3 regions of the Priestia megaterium genome follow, and region 1 is predicted to be linked to each of the others. Evidence: a T-box and tRNA genes for the amino acid it is inferred to sense, from the RefSeq annotation. Region 1 holds a T-box; the other regions hold tRNA genes.
What was found. A T-box is a leader RNA that pairs with one kind of tRNA and senses whether it is charged. The one in region 1 lies ahead of thrS (threonine--tRNA ligase), so its partner is inferred to be a tRNA-Thr.
Positions count from the first base shown of each region.

Region 1 (9,672 bases):
CATGACATCTTCCATTACATCGAGTGCGAGTCGTATGTATGTATTCGTCCATCTCTTGATTAGCTATCTCAGTTCGAATCGCTTGTGTAACTTCTTCGGCTCCAACTCGATTGCAGCTGCTTCCATTGCAAATGAGAACGTGATGTTTCGTTGTACCTAAGTTCCATGTAGCCATGTTGATCCCTCCTATTAAAAGTAATGATTACGATTTATGACGTATAATGATTCCTTTTTTAGCAAAGAGGGCCCTTTACCTCATTAGAATTTTACCAGCTTGATTTTTTCACCCCAGGAAGCTGTCCCTTGTGAGCAAGTTCTCTAAATGCAATTCGCGAAAGCTTAAATTTACGTAAATATCCACGAGGTCTTCCCGTTACTTCACAGCGATTATGCAAGCGAGTAGAAGAAGAGTCTCTAGGAAGCTTTCGTAGTTCATTATAATTTCCTTGTTCCTTTAACTGTTTTCTTAACTCAGCATATTTTTCGACAAGTGCTTGTCGGTGCTTTTCTTTTGCTATTTTTGATTTTTTAGCCAAATAATCAATCCTTTCTTAAAGTCCTTCTTGAAAATCGTAATCATTACTATTTATATTTTTATATCATAAACCACTAAAGAATGAAATGCAACTCATATTTAATGAGTAAAGTTATATTTTTATATGCTGAAAAATAGTTAAAAAAATACGATAATATACAATTTCTTTTGGAACTGGATAATTTTTTGCAATGAAAGACTCTTATATTTCTGCTAGCATATGAACCACGTCAAGAAATAGCAAGGAGGCTTTTATTTTTATGATGAAAAAACTAGTAATTGCTATCGCAATGCTTATCCCGAGTTTTGGTGCAGGTTACTCAGCATTTGCTGCAGCACCCGCTCATGAACAGCACATTCAAGTAAATAAAAATGATAAAGAACTATTAGCTCGTCTTGTATCAGCTGAAGCCAAAGGAGAGCCGTACGCAGGCAAAGTAGCCGTGGCAACAGTTGTATTAAATAGAGTCGACAGCAGCAAATTCCCGGACACTGTAAAAGGCGTTATTTATCAAAAAGGTCAGTACAGCCCGGTCAGCAACGGTCAAATCAATAAACCTGCAGACAAAGGTTCAAAAAAAGCTGTAGAAGAAGCAATTAACTTCCAAGGTCAAGGAAAAGGTTCATTATTCTTCTTTAATCCTGATAAAACGGGAGATCAATGGCTGCGCCAAAAACAAGAAACAATTAAAATAGGGCATCATGTATTTGCAAAATAATAAAAAAGCTAATGGCTAGCTACGTGCTGTCATTAGCTTTTTTAGTTATGTACATAACATAAACAGTAGAACAACCTTCAAAATTAGAATTTTATGGTAAAATAAAAGAGGTCATTTGTAATTAAAAATATGAGGTGATAACTTGAAAGAGAATATGATGTTTGCTTGGATAGCTTCATGGTTAGCTCTTGTTGGTCAGCTCATTTTTTTTATGGGAGTAGCGCTTTTTACAGGGGATTGGCGCTACATGATGTGGAGTTTTATGATAAGCATAATTGTAGGTATACCTAGTATAATGGGTACCTATAAACGAAATCAGCAGCTAAAAGCATACAAAAAATAAGGAATATCGTATTGAAACGCGTTATGAAAGACTTAGAGAAATCCTCTAAGTCTTTTTTTGTTTGGGTATAAAAAGACATGAACCGTACTCCGTTCTTCTAAAAAAAGTACTTTTTACATAGTTTATCAATACAGAACATTTGATAAACACGCGGAGGAGTAAACATGAAGGAGCAGCCTAATTTTTTGTTGATTATGGTGGACGAAGAACGATTTCCACCCGTATATGAAAGTAAAGAAGTAAAAAAGTGGCGAAAAAAACATTTAAAAGCACATGAATTTTTAAAACAGCATGGAATGGGGTTTACTCGTCACTACGTCGGTTCTACAGCCTGTTCACCGAGTCGAGCTACATTGTTTACAGGGCAGTACCCTTCCTTGCACGGAGTGACCCAAACGCAAGGTATCGCAAAGAAGTCACAAGATCCTGATATGTTTTGGCTGCAGCCTAATACCGTCCCAACGATGGGAGATTATTTTAAGCAGGCTGGGTATCAAACCTTTTATAAAGGAAAATGGCATATTTCTGATGAGAACATCTTAATTCCAGGAACACATAACGTTTTTTCTAGCTACCAGATGCAAACAGGAATACCGGATCCAGAAAAAGAGCGCCTCTATCAACGGGCTAATAAGCTTGAAAAGTTTAGTTTTTCAGGGTGGATTGGTCCAGAGCCGGAAGGGAGAAACCCGCACAATTCTGGTTCATCTGCGGCCATTGGAGTGAGTGGACGAGACGAAATATATGCAGAGGAAATCATAGAGCTTATTCAACAATTAGAATATCAAAAGACTGCGCAGCCTTGGCTCATGGTAGCTTCGTTTGTGAACCCGCATGACATTGCGCTGTTCGGAGCAATCACCAAACACCTTGCTATGTTTCAGTTTTCTATTGATGAGACAATTCCGAACATCGAGCCGCCACCTACTATTAGAGAATCTTTACAAACGAAGCCTAGCGCTCAAAGCAGCTATAAATACATCTACCCAAAAGCGCTGCAGCCGACGCCAAATTCTAGTTTCTACCGGCGCTTATATTATCAGCTTCAAAAAAATGTTGATAAACAAATTTTGAAAGTCCTTCGGACTATAGAACAATCTTCGTTCTATGACAATACCATTATTATTTTCACGTCGGATCACGGTGATTTGCTTGGGGCTCACGGAGGACTACATCAAAAATGGTACAACATGTATGAAGAGTCGATTCACGTGCCGCTTCTCATTCATAACAAGCATTTGTTTCCTAGTTATCAACGTACAGACGTGCTGACTAGTCATGTTGACTTGATCCCGACAATGCTTAGCTTGGCTAATATCGATGCTTCCGCTGTTCAAAAGCAATTGCAAAAAAGTCATACGGAAGTACATCCATTTGTTGGGCGAGACCTCTCAGGAACGTTGCGAGGAGAAACATCGCTCCATAAAGAAAAAGCACCGATTTTCTTTATGACGGATGATGACCCGACAAAAGGACTTCACCAAACAAATTTTTTAGGAGAAAGCTATCCGTCAGTCGTTCAGCCTAATCACATTCAAGCGATCATTGTCGAGTTTCAATCAGCCGCAGGAAAGGAAATCTGGAAATACGCTCGATACCATGATAATCCGCAATTTCGGTCAGCACCTAACGAAAAAGATGAAGTCATCCACCGAGAGCAATATGAAAGTTACCCGGTAGATCTTACTAACCTTAAAGAAACATCGGTTCCGGATCAAATTGAAATGTACAATTTGACCAAGGATCCGTTAGAAACAGTAAATTTGGCTTACCCGTATTTTTCAACAAATGAAACAAGGAAAATTCAGCGGCAGCTTGATGTTATTCTTAAAGAACAACTCAGGAAAAAACGGATTTTTCCGCAAAGTGGAAGCATGTACCAGGAGCTTCCGTCTAAAGATAGATAAAAAATAGTTTCGACGAGTTCAAGCCAAATATTGGTGTAAGTAGAAAAAGGTATATTTAATATTTTAGTATATAAATAAAAAACTGATGATACTTGTGCTATGTTACTTATTCTGATTTGAGCAGTACTGGATTTTAATTCGTTAATAATACTTAGATAAAGCAAATAAATGCTTGTAACATCTTTCTTTTTTGCCTTTATTCTTACACAATAAAGGTAAAAACAAAAATAAAATGTAGGTGTTAATATTATAATAAAAAACTTTTTAAGCCCATATATTCTTAAGTAACTTTTCGGGAATTTAAGCATAAATTAATTCTATAACATTAAGAAATAAAAATTACTTCTTGACTTCTGTAAAATTTATACACTATAATCACTTTTAACAACTAACAAACATTATTTGGCAACGAAAAGGACATGAATTAGGTGCTGTTTTCTTCGCAGAGAATAGGGTCAGCGGCTGGGAGCCCTTAAGAAATCATCTAATTTACCACCTTAGAGCTATTGCAGGGAATGTGCATAACTGAAACTGCAATCGGTAAAACCGTTATCTTTTTTTGAGCGTAAAATGCGTACAGGTATTTTACGGAATTAGGGTGGTACCACGACCGCATTCGTCCCTTCACTAGGGATGAGTGCGGTTTTTTATGTAGAAAAAATGAATATACAAGCATTGAAAAGGACATGAATCATTTTTGGATTTTCTTTACAGAGAGTAGGGTCACTGGCTGAGAACCCTTAGAAAACGAAATGAATTTACCACCTTGGAGCTGCGGCGGGGAATGTGTATACACTGAAACTGCAACCGGTAAAACCGTTATCTTTTTAAGCGTAAAATACGTATAGGTATTTTACGGAATTAGGGTGGTACCACGGCCGCATTCGTCCCTTTATTAGGGATGAGTGCGGTTTTTTTGTTGAATAAAAACATATTGGAGGAATGAACATGTCAAAACAAATGGAAGCAGAAAAACGAAATCATCAAAAATTAGGTCAAGAACTGGAGCTGTTTATGTCGATGGAAGAAGCTCCTGGTATGCCGTTTTTCTTACCTAACGGAATGATTGTTCGAAATGAGTTAGAAAACTACTGGAAACAAAAGCATTACAAAGCAGGCTATCAAGAGATAAAAACACCCATCATGATGAAACAGGAGCTATGGGAACAATCAGGGCATTGGGAGCACTATCATGAAAATATGTATTTTTCAAATGTTGACAAACAAAACTATGCGATTAAACCGATGAATTGTCCGGGAGCCATTTTATTGTTTAACAGCAAGCGAAGAAGCTACCGAGAACTTCCAGTTCGATACGCGGAGCTCGGGTTAGTTCATCGCCACGAGCTTTCTGGCTCTTTAAACGGATTACTAAGAGTTCGGTCATTCACACAGGACGACGCTCATTTATTCGTAGAACCCAGTCAGATCGAAGCTGAGATTAGCCGCATTCTAGCGTTTATCCATGACTTTTATTCACATTTTGGCTTTGATTACAAAGTGGAGCTATCCACACGTCCTGAAAAATTTATGGGAGATATTGAAACATGGAATCAAGCAGAAAAGTCGCTTCAATCGGTGCTAAATGAAAAAGGCTTAGACTATCAGGTAAATGAAGGAGACGGAGCTTTTTACGGGCCGAAAATCGATTTTCATATTTTAGATTCCCTAGGCCGCAGCTGGCAGTGCGGAACAGTTCAGCTTGATTTTCTAATGCCAGAGAAGTTTGACTGTATGTATATTGGAGAGGACAATAAACCGCACCGTCCCGTAATGATTCACCGCGCTATATACGGTTCCGTTGAACGATTTATGGCCATCTTGATTGAACATTATGAAGGTCAATTTCCTCTTTGGCTGGCTCCTGTTCAATTTAAGCTTTTGCCTATTGCACCGCCGCATGTGGAATATGCATACAAGGTGAAACACGAGCTGGAGTCACAAGGGTATCGTGTTGAAGTGGATGATCGTATTGAAAAAATAGGTCTGAAAATTAGAGAAGCCGAAATGCTCAAAGTTCCTTATATGGCCGTAATAGGAGATAAAGAAGTAGAAAATAAATCGCTTGCTATGCGAAAGCATGGGAAGAAAAACATTGGAACAGTAAGTGTTGAAGAGGCAGCTGTACACTTGAATAAAGAAATGGATTCAAACAGAGTTTATTGAAGCCATTTACCTTGCTAAATAGAAAAATCCGATTTTTTAAGTCGGATAGTGATTCCCTTCATCTTGTCTTACACCAAAATGAAGGGAATATTGAACTAGAAGGGTATAAGATAATATATATCAGCAGTATAACTTTTGCCTTAGACAAACGCCGGTATTTTATAAAAAAAATTATCTTGTTCCATTCGAATCGTTTGTACGGGGGGAAGCTGAATCTTCATTTGACAATTTGTTCATAGGTTGCTGACCTCGCTTCTTTTTAGAAGGAGAATAAAAAAGAAATTTAAACATAAAGTACACTCCTAATGCTAGTAAAATACAGCCAATAAGTAAGTTAAGCATCTCTCTCCGCCCTTCATACACTTCAGTTTTCATCATTATAACACCCGTTAAGGTAAAACATTCATCGTTCTGTAAATAATCCCTATGTCAGGAATTTATATTTGAAGATAGGCGGCGAAAAAACTATCTGAAAATGAACCAATTTATTTTTTAGAATATTAATTTTATTCAAACTTATTATACATAATCACAATGATGATTTCTTTATTTAGTTGATAAAGCCAAAATAGATAGAGATTAAGAAATCGCTTACAAAAACTCTTGAAATATATATAATGATATTAGTATACTAATAGACAAGTTAGTAATTATTTCTATATAATTACTTCTGTATCTGAAGTAAAAACGCGTAGTCAAATAGGAAAAGACGTCATTTTTAAGTTTTTTAATGGATGAGTGGCAACAGAGAGGAGAGAGTGCAATGGGAAAACTATTTAAAAAGAAGTCAATCGAGCAATTATTAGAACAAAGTCAAAACAAATCTCTAGTCAAAACATTAGGGGCATTCGATTTGACTCTTCTTGGTATTGGAGCCGTAATAGGAACGGGGGTTTTAGTTTTAACAGGCTTAGTAGCTGCTAACGATGCGGGGCCAGCCGTTATTTTTTCTTTTATACTGGCTTCTATTGTATGCGGTTTTGCAGCGCTGTGCTATGCGGAATTTGCTTCAACTATACCTGTATCTGGGAGCGTTTACACCTATACATATGCAACCATCGGCGAAGTGGTAGCACACTTAATGGGATGGACATTGCTTTCCGTCTATTTATTAACGATGTCAGCAGTAGCAAATGGATGGTCTTCTTATTTTAATAATTTTTTAGAAGGCTTTGGTTTTTCACTCCCAAAAGAATTGATTACGATCCCTGCAAATGGAGGCCTGGTGAACCTTCCTGCTATTTGTATTACCCTTCTTATTACATGGCTGCTTTCAAGGGGAACTAAAGAAAGTAAAAAAGTGAATAATTTTATGGTGCTTGTTAAATTATTTATTATCCTTCTCTTTATTATTGTAGGGGCTTTTTATGTGAAGCCGTCTAATTGGACTCCTTTTATGCCTTATGGAATTGAAGGGGTTGTGACAGGGGGAGCGGCCGTATTTTTTGCTTTCTTAGGTTTTGATGCTTTATCTACATCAGCAGAAGAAGTAAAGAACCCGCAGCGCAATTTGCCAATTGGAATTATTAGTTCACTCGTGATCTGCACGATTATTTATGTAGCGGTATGCCTTGTTATGACAGGGGTTGTTTCTTACAAGGAACTGAATGTTCCAGAAGCAATGGCCTATGTTCTTCATTCAGTAGGACAAAATGCAGTGGCAGGAGTTATTGCTGCAGGAGCTGTCATTGGGATTATGGCTGTTATTTTCGCCTACATTTATGCAGCAACACGAATTTTATTCTCAATGAGCCGCGACGGCTTGCTACCAAAAGCATTTGCTAAAACAAATGAGAAAACGGGAGTTCCGACTCTCTCCACTTGGCTAGTAGGAATTATCGGAGCGTTAATTTCAGGATTTATCGATTTAAAAGAACTTGCGAATTTAGCAAATATCGGAGCCCTTTTAACTTTCGGTATGGTGGGCGTCAGCATTATCATCTTACGCAAAACGCACCCAACTTTAAAACGTGGATTTACAATGCCGTTTGTCCCGGTTTTACCAATTTTATCTGTATTATCTTGTTTATTTTTAATGATTAATCTTCCTAAAACAACATGGCTATATTTTAGCATATGGATTGTGCTTGGTATATTTGTGTATATAGGTTATTCTCGTAAACACAGTCGATTAACAAGTAAAGAAATGAAAAAAGCGAGTTAGAAGCAGAAAAAGAGCCTTTCATCCAAGAAAGGCTCTTTTTTTGCTTTTTGTTCAGTTGTTAGACAGTTAGGACGATTGTTCACTATGTTTTTTGCGTGTTTCCACAATAAACAGACAAGTGCTAATAACAAAAGCCGTTCCTACAAAAATGGCGCCAACCCAAGGAAGTGAAGTAAGTCCCATATGGTTAATAATTACGCCTCCGAAAAAGGCGCCAAAAGCATTTCCTAAGTTAGCAAATGAGTGATTCGAAGTAGAAGCTAAAGCAGGTGCTTCCTGTGCTAAGTTCATAATTTTCACTTGAATACCAGGCATTACAGCAAATGCTGCTGCTCCCCAGAAAAACAGCGTGATAATCGCGGCTGTTGGGCTTTTGACAGTAAACGTAAAAATAGTCAGCACAATACAAAGAAAAGCAAATATACCTACAACCGAAGGCATTAACTTCCAATCTGCAAGCTTTCCTCCAACAACATTTCCAAGCGTAACGCCGCATCCGTACAATACAAGTATCCACGTAACGCTGTGTTCACTTACTCCCGTAACGTCTTCAAGAAGCGGTGTAATGTACGTAAATACAGTAAATAAACTACCGCACCCTATTGCACTTAAAAGAAGCATCACAAGAAGTTTTGGTTGGCTAAAAGCAGCAAACTGCTGTTTTAGACCCGTTAATTTTTCTTGACCAAGCTTTGGGATAAACAGAATAATACCGATAAATGCAATGATTCCCATAATGGTAATAGCCCCAAACGAAGCTCTCCAACCTAAGTGTTGGCCAATAAATGTTCCTACAGGAACGCCGATAATATTTGCAATGGTTAAACCTGCCATCATCGTTGCAACAGCACTTGCTCGCTTATGCGGTTGTACGAGCCGTGAAGCAATAACAGCGCCTACTCCAAAGAAAGTACCGTGACATAACGCCGTAACTAAACGAGCTCCCATCAAAATTCCATAGTTAGGTGCAATAATAGCAATCGCATTTCCGAGAATAAATAAAAGCATGAGTAAACAAAGCAGAAGCTTTTGAGGAAGTCGATGAGTAAAAATGGTTAAAATTGGCGCGCCAATCGCTACTCCTAAAGCATAGCCCGTAATTAGCTGACCAGCAGTCGAAATGCTAACATGAAGGTCTTCTGCAACGTTAGGCAGTATCCCCATAATAACGAATTCCGTCATTCCAATAGCAAAAGCTCCAAGAGTCAACGAGATAAGAGCAATTGGAAAGGAATCTTTCTTACTGACCTGCTCATTAGCATGCATTGTATTCATGTGTGATCACCCTTTCTGTGTATAAAATTTATATCTCCTTGAAAAGAAGTCAATTACTAATAATACTTAAGTGATTGAGCTTTGACAACCAAAAAAGCTGATGTAAGCGGTATCTTTTGGGATTCCGTTTATCTTTATCATATATGAAGACAGTCAGACATAAATTTATTGACAGAATAAAGTTTAGTCCTATAAACTATTTTTAAAGTTGAATAGTTTATACCTATAAACTAAATGAGCAAAGGAGGGAAAGAAGTGACGAAAAGCAAGTTATATCAAGCTGTAGAACTTTTTGAAGAAGTGCTGTTTGTAGGAACAGAAGTCATTCACAGAGAGCTGAGCCATAACCTCTTCGAACATGTCTCAAGGCAGCAGTTTGATTTGTTAAATAGTTTAATGATTAAAGGTCCATCTTCACCTGGCAGTCTCGCTGTCTTGCAAGGTGTTCATAAAAGTGCCATTTCGAATCGAATTAAAAAACTGCTCGAAAAAGGGCTTGTGGAGTGGGACACTAATGAACTAGAGAGCGATAAACGTTCTAAGCTTATTAAGATTACGGCTGA
Region 1 is NZ_CP023317.1:2,335,417-2,345,088, forward strand. It holds gene CEQ83_RS11705 ((2Fe-2S) ferredoxin domain-containing protein) at 1-175, opposite strand, end outside; gene rpsN (30S ribosomal protein S14) at 267-536, opposite strand; gene CEQ83_RS11715 (cell wall hydrolase) at 796-1,254, shown strand; gene CEQ83_RS11720 (hypothetical protein) at 1,397-1,597, shown strand; gene CEQ83_RS11725 (sulfatase family protein) at 1,762-3,504, shown strand; T-box leader at 4,171-4,399, shown strand; gene thrS (threonine--tRNA ligase) at 4,453-5,670, shown strand; gene CEQ83_RS11735 (hypothetical protein) at 5,842-6,045, opposite strand; gene CEQ83_RS11740 (amino acid permease) at 6,434-7,834, shown strand; gene CEQ83_RS11745 (MFS transporter) at 7,901-9,109, opposite strand; gene CEQ83_RS11750 (MarR family winged helix-turn-helix transcriptional regulator) at 9,365-9,672, shown strand, end outside.

Region 2 (9,672 bases), 2.3 Mb from region 1:
GGGGGAGCTGAGTTTATCGTATTGATTTCAATAAGTAAGTATACCGAATGCGAATATTGTAATAAAATAAAGAAATGTCTCCTTATTATAAGAAGACAACGTAACATCATGTTAATAAAGAATGGTATAAAAATATGAAGTAAACAAACAAAAAATCATGCTGAATGTTGAAAGTGAAATAAATGAAAGGCCGTTGACTTTGCCTTCTTTATTAGACATTTGAATTGATTCCCAATAAGCAAGTGAAATTAAGAGAATAGACATACAAAAGGACAAATAGAGTGCAGCTGCAATTAAGGTATCCAAGTGAACGCCTCCTTGGCGGATAATGATTTAATAGACATTATGCTAGCTTAGGTCTAGATATGCTAGTATCTATTAATTGGCTAACGTTTCGTGTACAAGAAAATAGTTTTTAAAAATATATCGAAAAACTATTGCACAATAAAAGAAGGCATGGTATATTATTAAATGTCGCTAAGATGAACTGCTAAAGCAAACATCGAAGTGATAAACAAATAAAAAACTTGTTGACAACTAGATTGCAACTTGTTATGATGGTAAAGTCGCTTAAGAGCGGCGGTTGAACTTTGAAAACTGAACAAAGCGACAAACGTCAACGTTAATTTTTATTTTTTAAATGAGCAAGTCAAACATTTCTTCGGAGAGTTTGATCCTGGCTCAGGATGAACGCTGGCGGCGTGCCTAATACATGCAAGTCGAGCGAACTGATTAGAAGCTTGCTTCTATGACGTTAGCGGCGGACGGGTGAGTAACACGTGGGCAACCTGCCTGTAAGACTGGGATAACTTCGGGAAACCGAAGCTAATACCGGATAGGATCTTCTCCTTCATGGGAGATGATTGAAAGATGGTTTCGGCTATCACTTACAGATGGGCCCGCGGTGCATTAGCTAGTTGGTGAGGTAACGGCTCACCAAGGCAACGATGCGTAGCCGACCTGAGAGGGTGATCGGCCACACTGGGACTGAGACACGGCCCAGACTCCTACGGGAGGCAGCAGTAGGGAATCTTCCGCAATGGACGAAAGTCTGCCGGAGCAACGCCGCGTGAGTGATGAAGGCTTTCGGGTCGTAAAACTCTGTTGTTAGGGAAGAACAAGTACGAGAGTAACTGCTCGTACCTTGACGGTACCTAACCAGAAAGCCACGGCTAACTACGTGCCAGCAGCCGCGGTAATACGTAGGTGGCAAGCGTTATCCGGAATTATTGGGCGTAAAGCGCGCGCAGGCGGTTTCTTAAGTCTGATGTGAAAGCCCACGGCTCAACCGTGGAGGGTCATTGGAAACTGGGGAACTTGAGTGCAGAAGAGAAAAGCGGAATTCCACGTGTAGCGGTGAAATGCGTAGAGATGTGGAGGAACACCAGTGGCGAAGGCGGCTTTTTGGTCTGTAACTGACGCTGAGGCGCGAAAGCGTGGGGAGCAAACAGGATTAGATACCCTGGTAGTCCACGCCGTAAACGATGAGTGCTAAGTGTTAGAGGGTTTCCGCCCTTTAGTGCTGCAGCTAACGCATTAAGCACTCCGCCTGGGGAGTACGGTCGCAAGACTGAAACTCAAAGGAATTGACGGGGGCCCGCACAAGCGGTGGAGCATGTGGTTTAATTCGAAGCAACGCGAAGAACCTTACCAGGTCTTGACATCCTCTGACAACTCTAGAGATAGAGCGTTCCCCTTCGGGGGACAGAGTGACAGGTGGTGCATGGTTGTCGTCAGCTCGTGTCGTGAGATGTTGGGTTAAGTCCCGCAACGAGCGCAACCCTTGATCTTAGTTGCCAGCATTTAGTTGGGCACTCTAAGGTGACTGCCGGTGACAAACCGGAGGAAGGTGGGGATGACGTCAAATCATCATGCCCCTTATGACCTGGGCTACACACGTGCTACAATGGATGGTACAAAGGGCTGCAAGACCGCGAGGTCAAGCCAATCCCATAAAACCATTCTCAGTTCGGATTGTAGGCTGCAACTCGCCTACATGAAGCTGGAATCGCTAGTAATCGCGGATCAGCATGCCGCGGTGAATACGTTCCCGGGCCTTGTACACACCGCCCGTCACACCACGAGAGTTTGTAACACCCGAAGTCGGTGGAGTAACCGTAAGGAGCTAGCCGCCTAAGGTGGGACAGATGATTGGGGTGAAGTCGTAACAAGGTAGCCGTATCGGAAGGTGCGGCTGGATCACCTCCTTTCTAAGGATTTTTACATGACGTACGTTTTGACACTTTGTTCAGTTTTGAGAGTTCAATCTCTCAATTATAGAAAGCATACTACTTTCTTCTTATTAGATAAGAAGAATTTTGGTTGCGATTGTTCTTTGAAAACTAGATAACAGTAATTGCTGAGGAAAAGTGAAACTTTTCTTTAATCAAACCAATAAATAACACAACTTTATGTTGTACCATTTATTCGCTAATGGTTAAGTTAGAAAGGGCGCACGGTGAATGCCTTGGCACTAGGAGCCGATGAAGGACGGGACTAACACCGATATGCTTCGGGGAGCTGTAAGTGAGCTTTGATCCGGAGATTTCCGAATGGGGAAACCCACTGTTCGTAATGGAACAGTATCTTTATCTGAATACATAGGATATTGAAGGCAGACCCGGGGAACTGAAACATCTAAGTACCCGGAGGAAGAGAAAGCAAATGCGATTTCCTGAGTAGCGGCGAGCGAAACGGAATTAGCCCAAACCAAGAGGCTTGCCTCTTGGGGTTGTAGGACACTCTATACGGAGTTACAAAGGAACGAAGTAAATGAAGCGACCTGGAAAGGTCCGTCGAAGAAGGTAACAACCCTGTAGTTGAAACTTCGTTCCCTCTTGAGTGGATCCTGAGTACGGCGGAACACGTGAAATTCCGTCGGAAGCTGGGAGGACCATCTCCCAAGGCTAAATACTACCTAGTGACCGATAGTGAACCAGTACCGTGAGGGAAAGGTGAAAAGCACCCCGGAAGGGGAGTGAAAGAGATCCTGAAACCGTGTGCCTACAAGTAGTCAGAGCCCGTTAACGGGTGATGGCGTGCCTTTTGTAGAATGAACCGGCGAGTTACGATCCCATGCAAGGTTAAGCTGATAAGGCGGAGCCGTAGCGAAAGCGAGTCTGAATAGGGCGTTTAGTATGTGGTTGTAGACCCGAAACCAGGTGATCTACCCATGTCCAGGGTGAAGTTCAGGTAACACTGAATGGAGGCCCGAACCCACGCACGTTGAAAAGTGCGGGGATGAGGTGTGGGTAGCGGAGAAATTCCAATCGAACCTGGAGATAGCTGGTTCTCTCCGAAATAGCTTTAGGGCTAGCCTCATGTTGTGAGAGTCTTGGAGGTAGAGCACTGATTGGACTAGGGGCCCCCAACGGGTTACCGAATTCAGTCAAACTCCGAATGCCAAAGACTTATCCATGGGAGTCAGACTGCGAGTGATAAGATCCGTAGTCAAAAGGGAAACAGCCCAGACCACCAGCTAAGGTCCCCAAGTATACGTTAAGTGGAAAAGGATGTGGAGTTGCTTAGACAACCAGGATGTTGGCTTAGAAGCAGCCACCATTTAAAGAGTGCGTAATAGCTCACTGGTCGAGTGACTCTGCGCCGAAAATGTACCGGGGCTAAACGTATCACCGAAGCTGTGGATTGACATCTTTGATGTCAGTGGTAGGAGAGCGTTCTAAGTGCTGTGAAGTCAGACCGTAAGGACTGGTGGAGCGCTTAGAAGTGAGAATGCCGGTATGAGTAGCGAAAGACAAGTGAGAATCTTGTCCACCGAATGCCTAAGGTTTCCTGAGGAAGGCTCGTCCGCTCAGGGTTAGTCGGGACCTAAGCCGAGGCTGAAAAGCGTAGGCGATGGCCAACAGGTTGATATTCCTGTACCACCTCCCCGCCGTTTGAGTAATGGGGGGACGCAGTAGGATAGGGTAAGCGCGCTGCTGGATATGCGCGTTCAAGCAGTTAGGCTGATGAGTAGGCAAATCCGCTCATCATAAAGGCTGAGCTGTGATGACGAGGGAATTATAGTACCGAAGTTCCTGATTCCACACTGCCAAGAAAAGCCTCTAGCGAGGCGGGAGGTGCCCGTACCGCAAACCGACACAGGTAGGCGAGGAGAGAATCCTAAGGTGATCGAGAGAACTCTCGTTAAGGAACTCGGCAAAATGACCCCGTAACTTCGGGAGAAGGGGTGCTCTGGTAGGGTGTATAGCCCGAGAGAGCCGCAGTGAATAGGCCCAGGCGACTGTTTAGCAAAAACACAGGTCTCTGCGAAGCCGCAAGGCGAAGTATAGGGGCTGACGCCTGCCCGGTGCTGGAAGGTTAAGAGGAGGGGTTATCCTTTGGGAGAAGCTCTGAATCGAAGCCCCAGTAAACGGCGGCCGTAACTATAACGGTCCTAAGGTAGCGAAATTCCTTGTCGGGTAAGTTCCGACCCGCACGAAAGGCGTAACGATCTGGGCACTGTCTCAACGAGAGACTCGGTGAAATTATAGTACCTGTGAAGATGCAGGTTACCCGCGACAGGACGGAAAGACCCCGTGGAGCTTTACTGTAGCCTGATATTGAATTTTGGTACAGCTTGTACAGGATAGGTAGGAGCCTGAGAAGCCGGAGCGCTAGCTTCGGTGGAGGCGTCGGTGGGATACTACCCTGGCTGTATTGAAATTCTAACCCGCGGCCCTGATCGGGCCGGGAGACAGTGTCAGGTGGGCAGTTTGACTGGGGCGGTCGCCTCCTAAAATGTAACGGAGGCGCCCAAAGGTTCCCTCAGAATGGTTGGAAATCATTCGTAGAGTGTAAAGGCACAAGGGAGCTTGACTGCGAGACCTACAAGTCGAGCAGGGACGAAAGTCGGGCTTAGTGATCCGGTGGTTCCGCATGGAAGGGCCATCGCTCAACGGATAAAAGCTACCCCGGGGATAACAGGCTTATCTCCCCCAAGAGTCCACATCGACGGGGAGGTTTGGCACCTCGATGTCGGCTCATCGCATCCTGGGGCTGTAGTCGGTCCCAAGGGTTGGGCTGTTCGCCCATTAAAGCGGTACGCGAGCTGGGTTCAGAACGTCGTGAGACAGTTCGGTCCCTATCCGTCGTGGGCGTAGGAAATTTGAGAGGAGCTGTCCTTAGTACGAGAGGACCGGGATGGACACACCGCTGGTGTACCAGTTGTCTTGCCAAAGGCATCGCTGGGTAGCTATGTGTGGACGGGATAAGTGCTGAAAGCATCTAAGCATGAAGCCCCCCTCAAGATGAGATTTCCCATAGCGCAAGCTAGTAAGATCCCTGAAAGATGATCAGGTTGATAGGTCAGAGGTGGAAGCGTGGCGACATGTGTAGCTGACTGATACTAATCGATCGAGGACTTAACCAAACTTTAAAAGTGTAAGCTTTACTCAGCAAACTGTTATCTAGTTTTGAAAGAATAAATCTTTCGAAAAAAGTATTGCTTTCTTTATATAATAGTGTATAATATAATATGTCTGGTGGCGATAGCGAAGAGGTCACACCCGTTCCCATACCGAACACGGAAGTTAAGCTCTTTAGCGCTAATGGTAGTTGGGACTTTGTCCCTGTGAGAGTAGGACGTTGCCAGGCTTTTATATCGGAGGATTAGCTCAGCTGGGAGAGCACCTGCCTTACAAGCAGGGGGTCGGCGGTTCGATCCCGTCATCCTCCACCATCGACTATTTAAGTCAGAGATTGCACGCCGGTGTAGCTCAATTGGTAGAGCAACTGACTTGTAATCAGTAGGTTGGGGGTTCAAGTCCTCTTGCCGGCACCATTTTTTTCGAGCCATTAGCTCAGTTGGTAGAGCATCTGACTTTTAATCAGAGGGTCGAAGGTTCGAGTCCTTCATGGCTCACCATTTAATATTCACACGCGGGTGTGGCGGAATTGGCAGACGCGCTAGACTTAGGATCTAGTGTCTTACGACGTGGGGGTTCAAGTCCCTTCACCCGCATCTTTACTTAATTTCATATATGCGCGGAAGTAGTTCAGTGGTAGAACACCACCTTGCCAAGGTGGGGGTCGCGAGTTCGAACCTCGTCTTCCGCTCCACGTATATAAGTCCTGCCGGGGTGGTGGAATTGGCAGACACACAGGACTTAAAATCCTGCGGTAGGTGACTACCGTGCCGGTTCAAGTCCGGCCCTCGGCACCATTTTAATAAGCGCCCGTAGCTCAATTGGATAGAGCGTTTGACTACGGATCAAAAGGTTAGGGGTTCGACTCCTCTCGGGCGCGCCATAAACGGGAAGTAGCTCAGCTTGGTAGAGCACTTGGTTTGGGACCAAGGGGTCGCAGGTTCGAATCCTGTCTTCCCGACCATTTATGGGGCCTTAGCTCAGCTGGGAGAGCGCCTGCCTTGCACGCAGGAGGTCAGCGGTTCGATCCCGCTAGGCTCCACCAATGAAATTAAATAATTGTAACGAATAATATGGCGGTGTAGCTCAGCTGGCTAGAGCGTACGGTTCATACCCGTGAGGTCGTGGGTTCGACTCCCTCCGCCGCTACCATATAAGTTACATTTGTTATAAATATACGGAGGAATACCCAAGTCCGGCTGAAGGGATCGGTCTTGAAAACCGACAGGGGTGTTAAAGCCCGCGGGGGTTCGAATCCCTCTTCCTCCGCCATTTATTTATATCATATTCATATCATCGCGGGGTGGAGCAGTTCGGTAGCTCGTCGGGCTCATAACCCGAAGGTCGCAGGTTCAAATCCTGTCCCCGCAACCAAAGTGGTCCCGTGGTGTAGCGGTTAACATGCCTGCCTGTCACGCAGGAGATCGCGGGTTCGATTCCCGTCGGGACCGCCATTTTGTTTGGCTCGGTAGCTCAGTTGGTAGAGCAAAGGACTGAAAATCCTTGTGTCGGCGGTTCGATTCCGTCCCGAGCCACCATTTTAAGACGGCGATTGTGGCGAAGTGGTTAACGCACCGGATTGTGGTTCCGGCATTCGTGGGTTCGATTCCCATCAGTCGCCCCATCTTAAGTAACGCGGGTGTAGTTTAGTGGTAAAACCTCAGCCTTCCAAGCTGATGTCGTGAGTTCGATTCTCATCACCCGCTCCAAATAATGGGCCTATAGCTCAGCTGGTTAGAGCGCACGCCTGATAAGCGTGAGGTCGGTGGTTCGAGTCCACTTAGGCCCACCATATTCCACAGTAGCTCAGTGGTAGAGCTATCGGCTGTTAACCGATCGGTCGTAGGTTCGAGTCCTACCTGTGGAGCCATACGGAGAAGTACTCAAGTGGCTGAAGAGGCGCCCCTGCTAAGGGTGTAGGTCGTGTAAGCGGCGCGAGGGTTCAAATCCCTCCTTCTCCGCCAGTCGTTTTAAATTTAAATATGGCCCGTTGGTCAAGCGGTTAAGACACCGCCCTTTCACGGCGGTAACACGGGTTCGAATCCCGTACGGGTCATCTTAAAAAGGTTTGCATATATGCAAACCTTTTTTTTATTTGCGCTTTTTTAAAGATTAAGTAAACAGGAATAATAGTTAGGAATAATTACCATGAATTTTCAGAATAAAAAGTAAGTTTTAAGCAGGATTTTCCCTATATCATATGGAATTATTCATAAAGTAATAAAGTATGAAGAGTATGGAATAAAGAGTAATTTTAGAGAACATTTATTCTATTATATTTGTAGAAAAGGTTTATGTTTTTACTATAAAAGGGAATGAGTGGTAAGAAGCGTATATTATGTGCGTATATTATGTTTGAAGTTAAAGGGGTGGCAAAAGTGAATCTAGCGGTTCAGCCTACTGAATTTGATGTTCATTTGTATCACGAAGGAAACTTATTTCGCAGTTACTCTATTTTCGGTGCGCATCAGGTAACGGTAGAAGGAATTGAAGGCGTACGATTTTGCGTGTGGGCACCTCATGCAAAGGGTGTAAGCGTTGTAGGTGATTTTAATAAATGGAACGGTTTTCAACATTCAATGGTTAAAGTTAATGAAGAAGGTATTTGGATGACATTTATCCCTGAATTAGAACAAGGGACTATTTATAAATATGAAATCATCACACAAAGCAATCAAAAAAAATTAAAAGCAGATCCATACGCTTTCTTCAGTGAAGTGCGTCCAAACACTGCGTCTATTGTTTACTCATTGGATGGGTACAAATGGAACGACCAATATTGGCGTAGAAAGAAAAAACAGCAAAATATATATGAAAGACCACTGTGTATTTACGAGCTGCATGCAGGGTCTTGGAGGACTCATGAAGATGGCAGCCTTTATACATACAGTGAATTAGCACAGGAGCTTATTCCTTATATTGCTGAACAAGGTTTTACACATATTGAGTTATTACCAGTCATTGAGCATCCGCTCGACCGATCCTGGGGATATCAAGGAACTGGATACTATTCTGCTACCAGTCGATACGGTACACCCAAAGAGTTGATGAACTTTATAGATGAGTGTCATCAAAATAATATAGGCGTTCTTTTAGACTGGGTACCCGGGCATTTTTGTAAGGATGAACATGGTCTGTATATGTTCGATGGAGAACCTACTTATGAATACAAAAAAGAACCCGACCGTGAAAACTATGTTTGGGGAACAGCTAATTTCGATTTAGGCAAGCCTGAAGTACAAAGTTTTCTCATTTCGAACGCTTTGTTTTGGTTGGAGTACTTCCACATAGATGGATTTCGAGTAGATGCTGTAGCTAATATGCTTTATTGGCAAAATTCTTCTGGAAAAGCAGTAAATGATGGAGCTGTCAGCTTCTTAAAAAAATTGAATGAAGCTGTTTTTAAATCTGATGAAACGATATTAATGATGGCAGAAGATTCAACGGATTGGCCCCTTGTTACAGCACCTACGTATGAGGGCGGTTTAGGCTTTAATTATAAGTGGAACATGGGATGGATGAATGACGTTTTAACGTACATGGAAGCTGGCGTGGAAAGACGTCCCTATCTTCACGATAAAATGACCTTTTCACTAATGTATGCGTTTAACGAAAACTTTATTTTGCCGCTTTCTCATGATGAAGTCGTACATGGGAAAAAATCATTGCTTAATAAGATGCCAGGTGATTACTGGCGCAAGTTTGCACAGCTTCGACTGCTATATGGATATTTCTTTGCACACCCTGGAAAAAAGCTTTTATTTATGGGCGGAGAGTTTGGCCAATTTGATGAGTGGAAAGATTTAGAAGAGTTAGACTGGATGCTTTATGACTTTGACATGCATCGCAATCTTAACGGGTATATGAAGGATCTCATCAAGATTTATAAAAGAAGCAAGCCTTTATATGAATTAGACCATAATCCAGATGGATTTGAATGGATTGATGTTAACAATCATCATCAACAAATTTTCTCCTTTATTCGCAAGTCGAAAGAAAATCAGGAGATTTTTATAGTTGTTAGCAATTTTTCTGAGCATCCATATCATTCTTACAAAGTTGGAGTTCCAGTTGAGACAGAGTACATTGAAGTGATTAACAGTGATGACGAAGTGTACGGCGGTTCAGGCATTGTAAATAAAAAGGCATTAAAATCAGTGGATGAATCGTTTCACGGTCAACCTTTTTGCATTGAAATGAATATTCCGCCGTTTGGCATTAGTATACTACGAGCAAAGAGAAAACGAGGGGAGAGAAAACAACATGTTAAAAAAGAAATGCGTAGCGATGTTATTGGCAGGAGGAA
Region 2 is NZ_CP023317.1:4,656,076-4,665,747, reverse strand. It holds gene CEQ83_RS23920 (hypothetical protein) at 112-306, opposite strand; rRNA gene CEQ83_RS23915 (16S ribosomal RNA) at 659-2,210, shown strand; rRNA gene CEQ83_RS23910 (23S ribosomal RNA) at 2,436-5,371, shown strand; rRNA gene rrf (5S ribosomal RNA) at 5,480-5,595, shown strand; tRNA gene CEQ83_RS23900 (tRNA-Val) at 5,605-5,680, shown strand; tRNA gene CEQ83_RS23895 (tRNA-Thr) at 5,707-5,782, shown strand; tRNA gene CEQ83_RS23890 (tRNA-Lys) at 5,791-5,866, shown strand; tRNA gene CEQ83_RS23885 (tRNA-Leu) at 5,881-5,962, shown strand; tRNA gene CEQ83_RS23880 (tRNA-Gly) at 5,986-6,060, shown strand; tRNA gene CEQ83_RS23875 (tRNA-Leu) at 6,075-6,163, shown strand; tRNA gene CEQ83_RS23870 (tRNA-Arg) at 6,173-6,249, shown strand; tRNA gene CEQ83_RS23865 (tRNA-Pro) at 6,254-6,330, shown strand; tRNA gene CEQ83_RS23860 (tRNA-Ala) at 6,336-6,411, shown strand; tRNA gene CEQ83_RS23855 (tRNA-Met) at 6,442-6,518, shown strand; tRNA gene CEQ83_RS23850 (tRNA-Ser) at 6,546-6,638, shown strand; tRNA gene CEQ83_RS23845 (tRNA-Met) at 6,664-6,740, shown strand; tRNA gene CEQ83_RS23840 (tRNA-Asp) at 6,745-6,820, shown strand; tRNA gene CEQ83_RS23835 (tRNA-Phe) at 6,829-6,904, shown strand; tRNA gene CEQ83_RS23830 (tRNA-His) at 6,915-6,990, shown strand; tRNA gene CEQ83_RS23825 (tRNA-Gly) at 7,002-7,075, shown strand; tRNA gene CEQ83_RS23820 (tRNA-Ile) at 7,082-7,158, shown strand; tRNA gene CEQ83_RS23815 (tRNA-Asn) at 7,162-7,236, shown strand; tRNA gene CEQ83_RS23810 (tRNA-Ser) at 7,240-7,330, shown strand; tRNA gene CEQ83_RS23805 (tRNA-Glu) at 7,351-7,422, shown strand; gene glgB (1,4-alpha-glucan branching protein GlgB) at 7,718-9,672, shown strand, end outside; gene CEQ83_RS23795 (glucose-1-phosphate adenylyltransferase) at 9,630-9,672, shown strand, end outside.
Region 2: it encodes a tRNA-Thr, which carries the amino acid that the T-box ahead of thrS (threonine--tRNA ligase) is inferred to sense. The anticodon was not compared.

Region 3 (9,672 bases), 1.7 Mb from region 1:
GGACCATCTCCCAAGGCTAAATACTACCTAGTGACCGATAGTGAACCAGTACCGTGAGGGAAAGGTGAAAAGCACCCCGGAAGGGGAGTGAAAGAGATCCTGAAACCGTGTGCCTACAAGTAGTCAGAGCCCGTTAACGGGTGATGGCGTGCCTTTTGTAGAATGAACCGGCGAGTTACGATCCCATGCAAGGTTAAGCTGATAAGGCGGAGCCGTAGCGAAAGCGAGTCTGAATAGGGCGTTTAGTATGTGGTTGTAGACCCGAAACCAGGTGATCTACCCATGTCCAGGGTGAAGTTCAGGTAACACTGAATGGAGGCCCGAACCCACGCACGTTGAAAAGTGCGGGGATGAGGTGTGGGTAGCGGAGAAATTCCAATCGAACCTGGAGATAGCTGGTTCTCTCCGAAATAGCTTTAGGGCTAGCCTCATGTTGTAAGAGTCTTGGAGGTAGAGCACTGATTGGACTAGGGGCCCCCAACGGGTTACCGAATTCAGTCAAACTCCGAATGCCAAAGACTTATCCATGGGAGTCAGACTGCGAGTGATAAGATCCGTAGTCAAAAGGGAAACAGCCCAGACCACCAGCTAAGGTCCCCAAGTATACGTTAAGTGGAAAAGGATGTGGAGTTGCTTAGACAACCAGGATGTTGGCTTAGAAGCAGCCACCATTTAAAGAGTGCGTAATAGCTCACTGGTCGAGTGACTCTGCGCCGAAAATGTACCGGGGCTAAACGTATCACCGAAGCTGTGGATTGACATCTTTGATGTCAGTGGTAGGAGAGCGTTCTAAGTGCAGCGAAGTCAGACCGTAAGGACTGGTGGAGCGCTTAGAAGTGAGAATGCCGGTATGAGTAGCGAAAGACAAGTGAGAATCTTGTCCACCGAATGCCTAAGGTTTCCTGAGGAAGGCTCGTCCGCTCAGGGTTAGTCGGGACCTAAGCCGAGGCTGAAAAGCGTAGGCGATGGCCAACAGGTTGATATTCCTGTACCACCTCCCCGCCGTTTGAGTAATGGGGGGACGCAGTAGGATAGGGTAAGCGCGCTGCTGGATATGCGCGTTCAAGCAGTTAGGCTGATGAGTAGGCAAATCCGCTCATCATAAAGGCTGAGCTGTGATGACGAGGGAACTATAGTACCGAAGTTCCTGATTCCACACTGCCAAGAAAAGCCTCTAGCGAGGCGGGAGGTGCCCGTACCGCAAACCGACACAGGTAGGCGAGGAGAGAATCCTAAGGTGATCGAGAGAACTCTCGTTAAGGAACTCGGCAAAATGACCCCGTAACTTCGGGAGAAGGGGTGCTCTGGTAGGGTGTATAGCCCGAGAGAGCCGCAGTGAATAGGCCCAGGCGACTGTTTAGCAAAAACACAGGTCTCTGCGAAGCCGCAAGGCGAAGTATAGGGGCTGACGCCTGCCCGGTGCTGGAAGGTTAAGAGGAGGGGTTATCCTTTGGGAGAAGCTCTGAATCGAAGCCCCAGTAAACGGCGGCCGTAACTATAACGGTCCTAAGGTAGCGAAATTCCTTGTCGGGTAAGTTCCGACCCGCACGAAAGGCGTAACGATCTGGGCACTGTCTCAACGAGAGACTCGGTGAAATTATAGTACCTGTGAAGATGCAGGTTACCCGCGACAGGACGGAAAGACCCCGTGGAGCTTTACTGTAGCCTGATATTGAATTTTGGTACAGCTTGTACAGGATAGGTAGGAGCCTGAGAAGCCGGAGCGCTAGCTTCGGTGGAGGCGTCGGTGGGATACTACCCTGGCTGTATTGAAATTCTAACCCGCGGCCCTGATCGGGCCGGGAGACAGTGTCAGGTGGGCAGTTTGACTGGGGCGGTCGCCTCCTAAAATGTAACGGAGGCGCCCAAAGGTTCCCTCAGAATGGTTGGAAATCATTCGTAGAGTGTAAAGGCACAAGGGAGCTTGACTGCGAGACCTACAAGTCGAGCAGGGACGAAAGTCGGGCTTAGTGATCCGGTGGTTCCGCATGGAAGGGCCATCGCTCAACGGATAAAAGCTACCCCGGGGATAACAGGCTTATCTCCCCCAAGAGTCCACATCGACGGGGAGGTTTGGCACCTCGATGTCGGCTCATCGCATCCTGGGGCTGTAGTCGGTCCCAAGGGTTGGGCTGTTCGCCCATTAAAGCGGTACGCGAGCTGGGTTCAGAACGTCGTGAGACAGTTCGGTCCCTATCCGTCGTGGGCGTAGGAAATTTGAGAGGAGCTGTCCTTAGTACGAGAGGACCGGGATGGACACACCGCTGGTGTACCAGTTGTCTTGCCAAAGGCATCGCTGGGTAGCTATGTGTGGACGGGATAAGTGCTGAAAGCATCTAAGCATGAAGCCCCCCTCAAGATGAGATTTCCCATAGCGCAAGCTAGTAAGATCCCTGAAAGATGATCAGGTTGATAGGTCAGAGGTGGAAGCGTGGCGACATGTGTAGCTGACTGATACTAATCGATCGAGGACTTAACCAAACTTTTAAAAGCGTAAGCTTTACTCAGCAAATTGTTATCTAGTTTTGAGAGAGCAATCTCTTGTCTGGTGGCGATAGCGAAGAGGTCACACCCGTTCCCATACCGAACACGGAAGTTAAGCTCTTTAGCGCCAATGGTAGTTGGGACTTTGTCCCTGTGAGAGTAGGACGTTGCCAGGCAATGAATAAGACCCCTTTTTATGCTCTTGTAAAAGAGTCTAGGGGTTTTTTATTTGGCTCATTTGTAAAAAACTTATATACACATTTAATGTTGTGTATGATATTTGGAGGATTAGCTCAGCTGGGAGAGCACCTGCCTTACAAGCAGGGGGTCGGCGGTTCGATCCCGTCATCCTCCACCACCGTGCCGGTGTAGCTCAACTGGTAGAGCAACTGACTTGTAATCAGTAGGTTGGGGGTTCAAGTCCTCTTGCCGGCACCATTTATATCGGAGGGGTAGCGAAGTGGCTAAACGCGGCGGACTGTAAATCCGCTCCTTCGGGTTCGGCAGTTCGAATCTGCCCCCCTCCACCATTTTATTGGGCTATCGCCAAGCGGTAAGGCAACGGATTTTGATTCCGTCATGCGTTGGTTCGAATCCAGCTAGCCCAGCCATAGAGAGCCATTAGCTCAGTTGGTAGAGCATCTGACTTTTAATCAGAGGGTCGAAGGTTCGAGTCCTTCATGGCTCATTTTAATAAGCGGAAGTAGTTCAGTGGTAGAACACCACCTTGCCAAGGTGGGGGTCGCGAGTTCGAACCTCGTCTTCCGCTCCATATAAAGCGCCCGTAGCTCAATTGGATAGAGCGTTTGACTACGGATCAAAAGGTTAGGGGTTCGACTCCTCTCGGGCGCGCCATAAACGGGAAGTAGCTCAGCTTGGTAGAGCACTTGGTTTGGGACCAAGGGGTCGCAGGTTCGAATCCTGTCTTCCCGACCATTTATGGGGCCTTAGCTCAGCTGGGAGAGCGCCTGCCTTGCACGCAGGAGGTCAGCGGTTCGATCCCGCTAGGCTCCACCAATGAAATTAAATAATTGTAACGAATAATATGGCGGTGTAGCTCAGCTGGCTAGAGCGTACGGTTCATACCCGTGAGGTCGTGGGTTCGACTCCCTCCGCCGCTACCATATAAGTTACATTTGTTATAAATATACGGAGGAATACCCAAGTCCGGCTGAAGGGATCGGTCTTGAAAACCGACAGGGGTGTTAAAGCCCGCGGGGGTTCGAATCCCTCTTCCTCCGCCATTTATTTATATCATATTCATATCATCGCGGGGTGGAGCAGTTCGGTAGCTCGTCGGGCTCATAACCCGAAGGTCGCAGGTTCAAATCCTGTCCCCGCAACCAAAGTGGTCCCGTGGTGTAGCGGTTAACATGCCTGCCTGTCACGCAGGAGATCGCGGGTTCGATTCCCGTCGGGACCGCCATTTTGTTTGGGGCTCGGTAGCTCAGTTGGTAGAGCAAAGGACTGAAAATCCTTGTGTCGGCGGTTCGATTCCGTCCCGAGCCACCATTTTAAGACGGCGATTGTGGCGAAGTGGTTAACGCACCGGATTGTGGTTCCGGCATTCGTGGGTTCGATTCCCATCAGTCGCCCCATCTTAAGTAACGCGGGTGTAGTTTAGTGGTAAAACCTCAGCCTTCCAAGCTGATGTCGTGAGTTCGATTCTCATCACCCGCTCCAAATAATGGGCCTATAGCTCAGCTGGTTAGAGCGCACGCCTGATAAGCGTGAGGTCGGTGGTTCGAGTCCACTTAGGCCCACCATATTCCACAGTAGCTCAGTGGTAGAGCTATCGGCTGTTAACCGATCGGTCGTAGGTTCGAGTCCTACCTGTGGAGCCATACTGGCCCGTTGGTCAAGCGGTTAAGACACCGCCCTTTCACGGCGGTAACACGGGTTCGAATCCCGTACGGGTCATCTCAAAAGCAGTTTGCATATGCAAACTGCTTTTTTTGTTTGTAAACAGAGTTTAGACAAAAGAATAAACTCTGTTTTTCGTTTTTCTATGATTTTCTCTTCACAATTTGCATTTCCTATAGCACATCTCTAAACGCTTGTTCTAAATTTCGAAAAAAAACCTACAATAGTAATAACAGAATACTGTTTGTACAAAAGGAGGGGAATGCGTGAAAAAAATTGTTTTGTGGTCCATCGGAGTTTTTCTTGTGTATGCAGCTTGTATATGGGTGTATTTATTTTATATAAGTGACACCTCTATTCCACAATCATTAAAAGGTACCAGCGTGGATCCGGCTACGTTTATGAATGCAAGAGAACTTATGTTAACCGAAAAATATTCAAAGATTAGAGATGCGCTCTTTTTTATCCGAATTCCATATGAGTGGTTAGGGTTTATTTTAATTTTAGTGTTAGGTGTGTCTAAGAAAGTGAATAAGTGGTCTAAAGACGTCAGTCGTTTCAGTCTTCTCCAAACTGCTATTTATGTATTTTGGTTATCTGTTCTGCTGCTGATCTACTCTTTTCCTATGGACTGGATTAGCTATAAGCTTTCAACGGCTTACCATATTACGACGCAACCTTTCCAAGGATGGATGAAAGATCTTTTTACAGATTTTTGGGTGAACTATGCCACGATGTTTTTAGTGATTGCTGTGTTATATGCATTCATTCGTAAGTTTTCAAAAAGATGGTGGCTGTATGCGTGGCTAGTATCTATTCCATTTACGCTATTTTTGACGTTTATTCAACCAGTGGTTATCGATCCGTTATATAACGATTTTTATCCATTAAAGAATAAAGAGCTGGAGACGAAAATTTTGCATTTAGCAGATGAAGCTCATATACCTGCTAAGCATGTATATGAAGTAAACATGTCTGAAAAAACGAACTCTCTCAATGCATATGTAACGGGAATAGGTTCTAATTCAAGAATTGTGTTATGGGATACTACTCTTAATAAATTGACGGAACGTGAAATTTTGTTTATCATGGCGCACGAAATGGGTCACTATGTGAAGAAACATATTTATGTAGGGATTGCTTCAGCCTTAGTTTTATCGATTGTAGGTTTATGGCTAACGAAACATTTTGCTAGCTTTGTGATTAAGAGATGGGGGAAAGCATTAAAAATCACTTCTCTTAGTGATTTAAATTCATTACCGCTTATTCTACTTATTTTTTCTGTGCTCACATTTGCTGTAAGTCCTTTAACAAATATGCAGTCGCGTCATCATGAACTTCAATCTGACACGTACGCCATGGACTTAACAGGAGATAAACAAGCTGCTATTAAAACATTTCAGGATTTAACAAAATCAGGACTGTCCCAGGTGAATCCGCCGTATTTAGTGAAAATTTTTCGATATGGTCATCCAACAATATTGGAAAGAATTTCATTTGTTGAGAAGTATGAAAGAAATGAATAAGTGATATAAGAAAAAGTAAAGGATATATGAAGCCTTTTATACGTAGGTATTAATAGAAAAGCCTCCTTGCGAGTAGGAAAAAAATTCTAAAAGGAGGTTTCATTTTCGAAAGTACTGTTATATAATAACGTATGTAAAATAAAAACTGTTTTATAACAATAGGGAGTAATAGTTATTTGTGATTGAAAAGATAGCAGTCAAACTTATCAGCGTATATTCACCTCAGCAAAGTCTTACTACATGTCCTTCAACTATTTACTTATTTCATCTACGTTCTTACTAACACTATGGCAAACTGCTAATTTACTTCATCATGAAACAGACATATTCTCACTGCTGCGTTTTATATTTTTATGAATATAGAATTTTAAATTCATTAGGGGGTATAAAGAATGAAAGAGATTCGTGTAAAAAACCTTGAAGAGAACTGGAAAAGCGATGAGCGTTGGAAAGGAATTGAACGTCCATATTCTGCAGAAAAAGTCATTGGACTGAGAGGATCCATTGATATTGAACACACGCTTGCTAGAAGAGGGGCCGAAAAGTTCTGGAACTTATTAAAAACAGAGCCATACGTTCATGCATTAGGAGCTTTAACAGGAAATCAAGCAGTACAACAGGTAAAAGCAGGGTTAAAAGCCATTTATCTCAGTGGATGGCAAGTAGCTGCAGATGCAAACCTTTCAGGAAATATGTATCCTGATCAAAGTCTATATCCAGCAAACAGCGTGCCGCATGTTGTGAAACGAATCAATCAAGCGCTGCAGCGTGCCGATCAAATTCAGCATTTAGAAGGAGAAGGAGATATTGATTACTTTGCTCCAATTGTAGCAGATGCAGAAGCAGGGTTCGGAGGACAGTTGAACGTATTTGAATTAATGAAAGGAATGATTGAGTCAGGAGCATCTGCGGTACACTTCGAAGATCAATTGTCATCTGAGAAAAAGTGTGGTCATCTTGGCGGCAAGGTATTGCTTCCAACTCAGACAGCTGTGAAAAACTTGATTGCTGCTCGTTTAGCTGCTGATGTAATGGGTGTTCCAACACTTCTGATTGCTCGTACCGATGCTGATGCCGCTGATTTAATTACAAGTGATGTTGATCCTGTAGATCGCCAGTTTATTACAGGTGAACGCACCGCTGAAGGGTTTTATCGCACGAGAGCCGGAATCGATCAAGCTATCGCTCGTGGCTTAGCATATGCGCCATATGCTGATCTAGTATGGTGTGAGACGTCTGAACCAAACTTGGAACAGGCACAAAAATTTGCAGATGCTATTCATGAAAAATTCCCAGGTAAAATGCTTGCTTATAACTGTTCACCATCTTTCAACTGGAAGAAAAAATTAGATAAGAAAACGATTGAAAAGTTTCAAAGAGAAATCGCAAAAATGGGCTACAAATTCCAATTCGTTACGCTTGCTGGCTTCCACGCTTTAAATCACAGCATGTTTGAACTGGCACGAGGATATAAAACAAGAGGAATGGCAGCTTATTCAGAGTTACAAGAAAGAGAGTTTGCTAGTGAAATAAATGGATATACTGCTACAAGACATCAGCGTGAAGTAGGAACGGGTTATTTTGATGAAGTGGCGCAAGTAGTTTCCGGTGGGACTTCCTCTACAACAGCTTTAAAAGGTTCAACAGAAGAAGAGCAGTTTCAGGCGCATAAATAACAAAAAATCTATGAGTGGAACGGTTGTTTACTTCCACTCATAGAAAAAATCCTAACAAAAAAGATTCTTACATCTGTAAGAATCTTTTTTTATGTAGTAAACACGATTTAACAGACAGCTGTTCTTCCTGAGAAGAAAGGTTCTGCCTGTTAAACGTACATATAAATCATTAACATGAATGAACTTCTTGAAATATTAAGTAGATGTTTGAAGTAAGGATTGGTACTGTGCTGATAGCTCATAAAAAGCAGTTTCATCACGTTGATCTAATGCCGTGTTAATGTTTGTTTCTAACAGTTCTTTTTGACGCTTAAAAAGCGATTCATCAATTACCATTTCGATATAAACATCCAACATACTCACAGTATCAATTACTTTTTTCTTGCGAGCGAGGGACTTCATCATTTCCGTGTACGATTTTTCATTGTTCATACCTCATCACCTCTGCACCCTTTTTATTATTATATAGATTAAAAGAAGAAAAAACAACTAATTTTCTAAATTTTTAGATTTTTATTTTTAGAAATGATAAAGTAAGAGGGAAACGCTACTTTCGTTTTTATCGATTGGCTATTTGGTTTAAAAATGAATCCTTGGGGGCGAAGAAATTGAATCATGTAAAAAAGCGTACGGTAACGGTAGAGGATTTGTATGAATTGAAGTCTGTGTATAACCCTCAGATTTCTCCAGATGGAAAAAGTGTAGTTTATACGGTTCGAGAAACGAAAAAAATAGAAAACGGTTATGAGACGCAGCTGTTTATGTTAGATCTTGAAACAAAAAAAACAAAGCAATTGACGTATTATAAAGGAAATAATCACTCTCCTGCATGGTCTCCTGACGGCAGGTGGATTGCTTTTTTATCAGATCGCAGTCAAACCGTTCAGCTCTATCTATTAGCAGCGACAGGCGGGGAAGCAGAAGCACTCACAGATTGTGAAAAAGGCGTTAGTGATCCCGTATGGTCTCCTTATAGTGACGAAATTATGTTTTCTACAAAAGTAGAAGAAAAAGCTGTAAGAGTTGAACAAAATCATGAGCATCCTCAGCCATACGAAGTGGAACGTTTGTTGTATAAATCCGATGCTAGCGGCTATTTAAAAGGTGAATATACGCAAGTTGCGGTCGTTAAACTTAAAAATAAAGAAGTGACGTTTTTAACGGATGGACCTTATCATCACTCTGTAGGATGCTGGGCCCCTGATGCAAATTCAATTGTATTTTGCAGCAGCCGAGGAGAGAATCCGGATTTATCGTTAACCATGGACGTGTTTATTTTGCATCGTGATAGTAAAAAGTTAACATCTATTACAGCAGAAACAGGATATTTTCATCAAGTTTCGTGGTCACCAGATGGGTCATACATAGCTTACATTGGAAATGAACGTACATATGGATCGGCTTCAATGAATGACATATATATTTATCAGGTCTCCAATCAAAAAACAGCTTGTATCACTGCAGGTATAGACTTAGAAATAGGAGATATGGTAGCAGGAGATTTTCACTTTGGAAGAACCGCAGCGGGAATTATGTGGAGCAGTAAGGAAGAATTTTATTTTGTCGTAAGTGAAAAGGGTTCTGTAGGCATATATAAAGGAAATGTAAATGGAAAGTTAGACTCTGTGCTTATGGATAATGCTCACGTATACGGGGTATCTGTTCTTCCCAACGATGAGGAAGCTATCGTAGCAATCAGTACATTTACACATCCGGGAGATCTTTATTCTTTAAATTTAAAAACAGAGGAACTAGTGAAGCTGACAAACGTTAATGATTCATTTTTAAAGCATGTGCAGTTAACGGAAGCAGAATCTTTTTGCGCGACTGCCACGGACGGTATACATATCCACAGTTGGGTCGTAAAAGCTGCTGCTGCCAACGATGTATCTCCAACCATTTTAGAAATTCACGGAGGTCCGCATCTTATGTATGGTCATACATTTATGTTTGAATTTCAAGTGCTTGCATCAAAAGGGTTCAATATCCTCTTTTCTAATCCAAGAGGCGGAAGAGGATATGGTCAAGCCTTTACAGATGCCGTTCGAGGAGATTACGGAGGCATGGATTATATGGATTTGATGGCAGTAACCGACGAAGCAATTAACCGCTACTCTTATATT
Region 3 is NZ_CP023317.1:588,114-597,785, forward strand. It holds rRNA gene CEQ83_RS03095 (23S ribosomal RNA) at 1-2,481, shown strand, start outside; rRNA gene rrf (5S ribosomal RNA) at 2,545-2,660, shown strand; tRNA gene CEQ83_RS03105 (tRNA-Val) at 2,767-2,842, shown strand; tRNA gene CEQ83_RS03110 (tRNA-Thr) at 2,847-2,922, shown strand; tRNA gene CEQ83_RS03115 (tRNA-Tyr) at 2,931-3,014, shown strand; tRNA gene CEQ83_RS03120 (tRNA-Gln) at 3,021-3,095, shown strand; tRNA gene CEQ83_RS03125 (tRNA-Lys) at 3,100-3,172, shown strand; tRNA gene CEQ83_RS03130 (tRNA-Gly) at 3,182-3,256, shown strand; tRNA gene CEQ83_RS03135 (tRNA-Arg) at 3,263-3,339, shown strand; tRNA gene CEQ83_RS03140 (tRNA-Pro) at 3,344-3,420, shown strand; tRNA gene CEQ83_RS03145 (tRNA-Ala) at 3,426-3,501, shown strand; tRNA gene CEQ83_RS03150 (tRNA-Met) at 3,532-3,608, shown strand; tRNA gene CEQ83_RS03155 (tRNA-Ser) at 3,636-3,728, shown strand; tRNA gene CEQ83_RS03160 (tRNA-Met) at 3,754-3,830, shown strand; tRNA gene CEQ83_RS03165 (tRNA-Asp) at 3,835-3,910, shown strand; tRNA gene CEQ83_RS03170 (tRNA-Phe) at 3,921-3,996, shown strand; tRNA gene CEQ83_RS03175 (tRNA-His) at 4,007-4,082, shown strand; tRNA gene CEQ83_RS03180 (tRNA-Gly) at 4,094-4,167, shown strand; tRNA gene CEQ83_RS03185 (tRNA-Ile) at 4,174-4,250, shown strand; tRNA gene CEQ83_RS03190 (tRNA-Asn) at 4,254-4,328, shown strand; tRNA gene CEQ83_RS03195 (tRNA-Glu) at 4,333-4,404, shown strand; gene CEQ83_RS03200 (M48 family metallopeptidase) at 4,614-5,873, shown strand; gene aceA (isocitrate lyase) at 6,266-7,549, shown strand; gene CEQ83_RS03210 (IDEAL domain-containing protein) at 7,745-7,981, opposite strand; gene CEQ83_RS03215 (S9 family peptidase) at 8,158-9,672, shown strand, end outside.
Region 3: it encodes a tRNA-Thr, which carries the amino acid that the T-box ahead of thrS (threonine--tRNA ligase) is inferred to sense. The anticodon was not compared.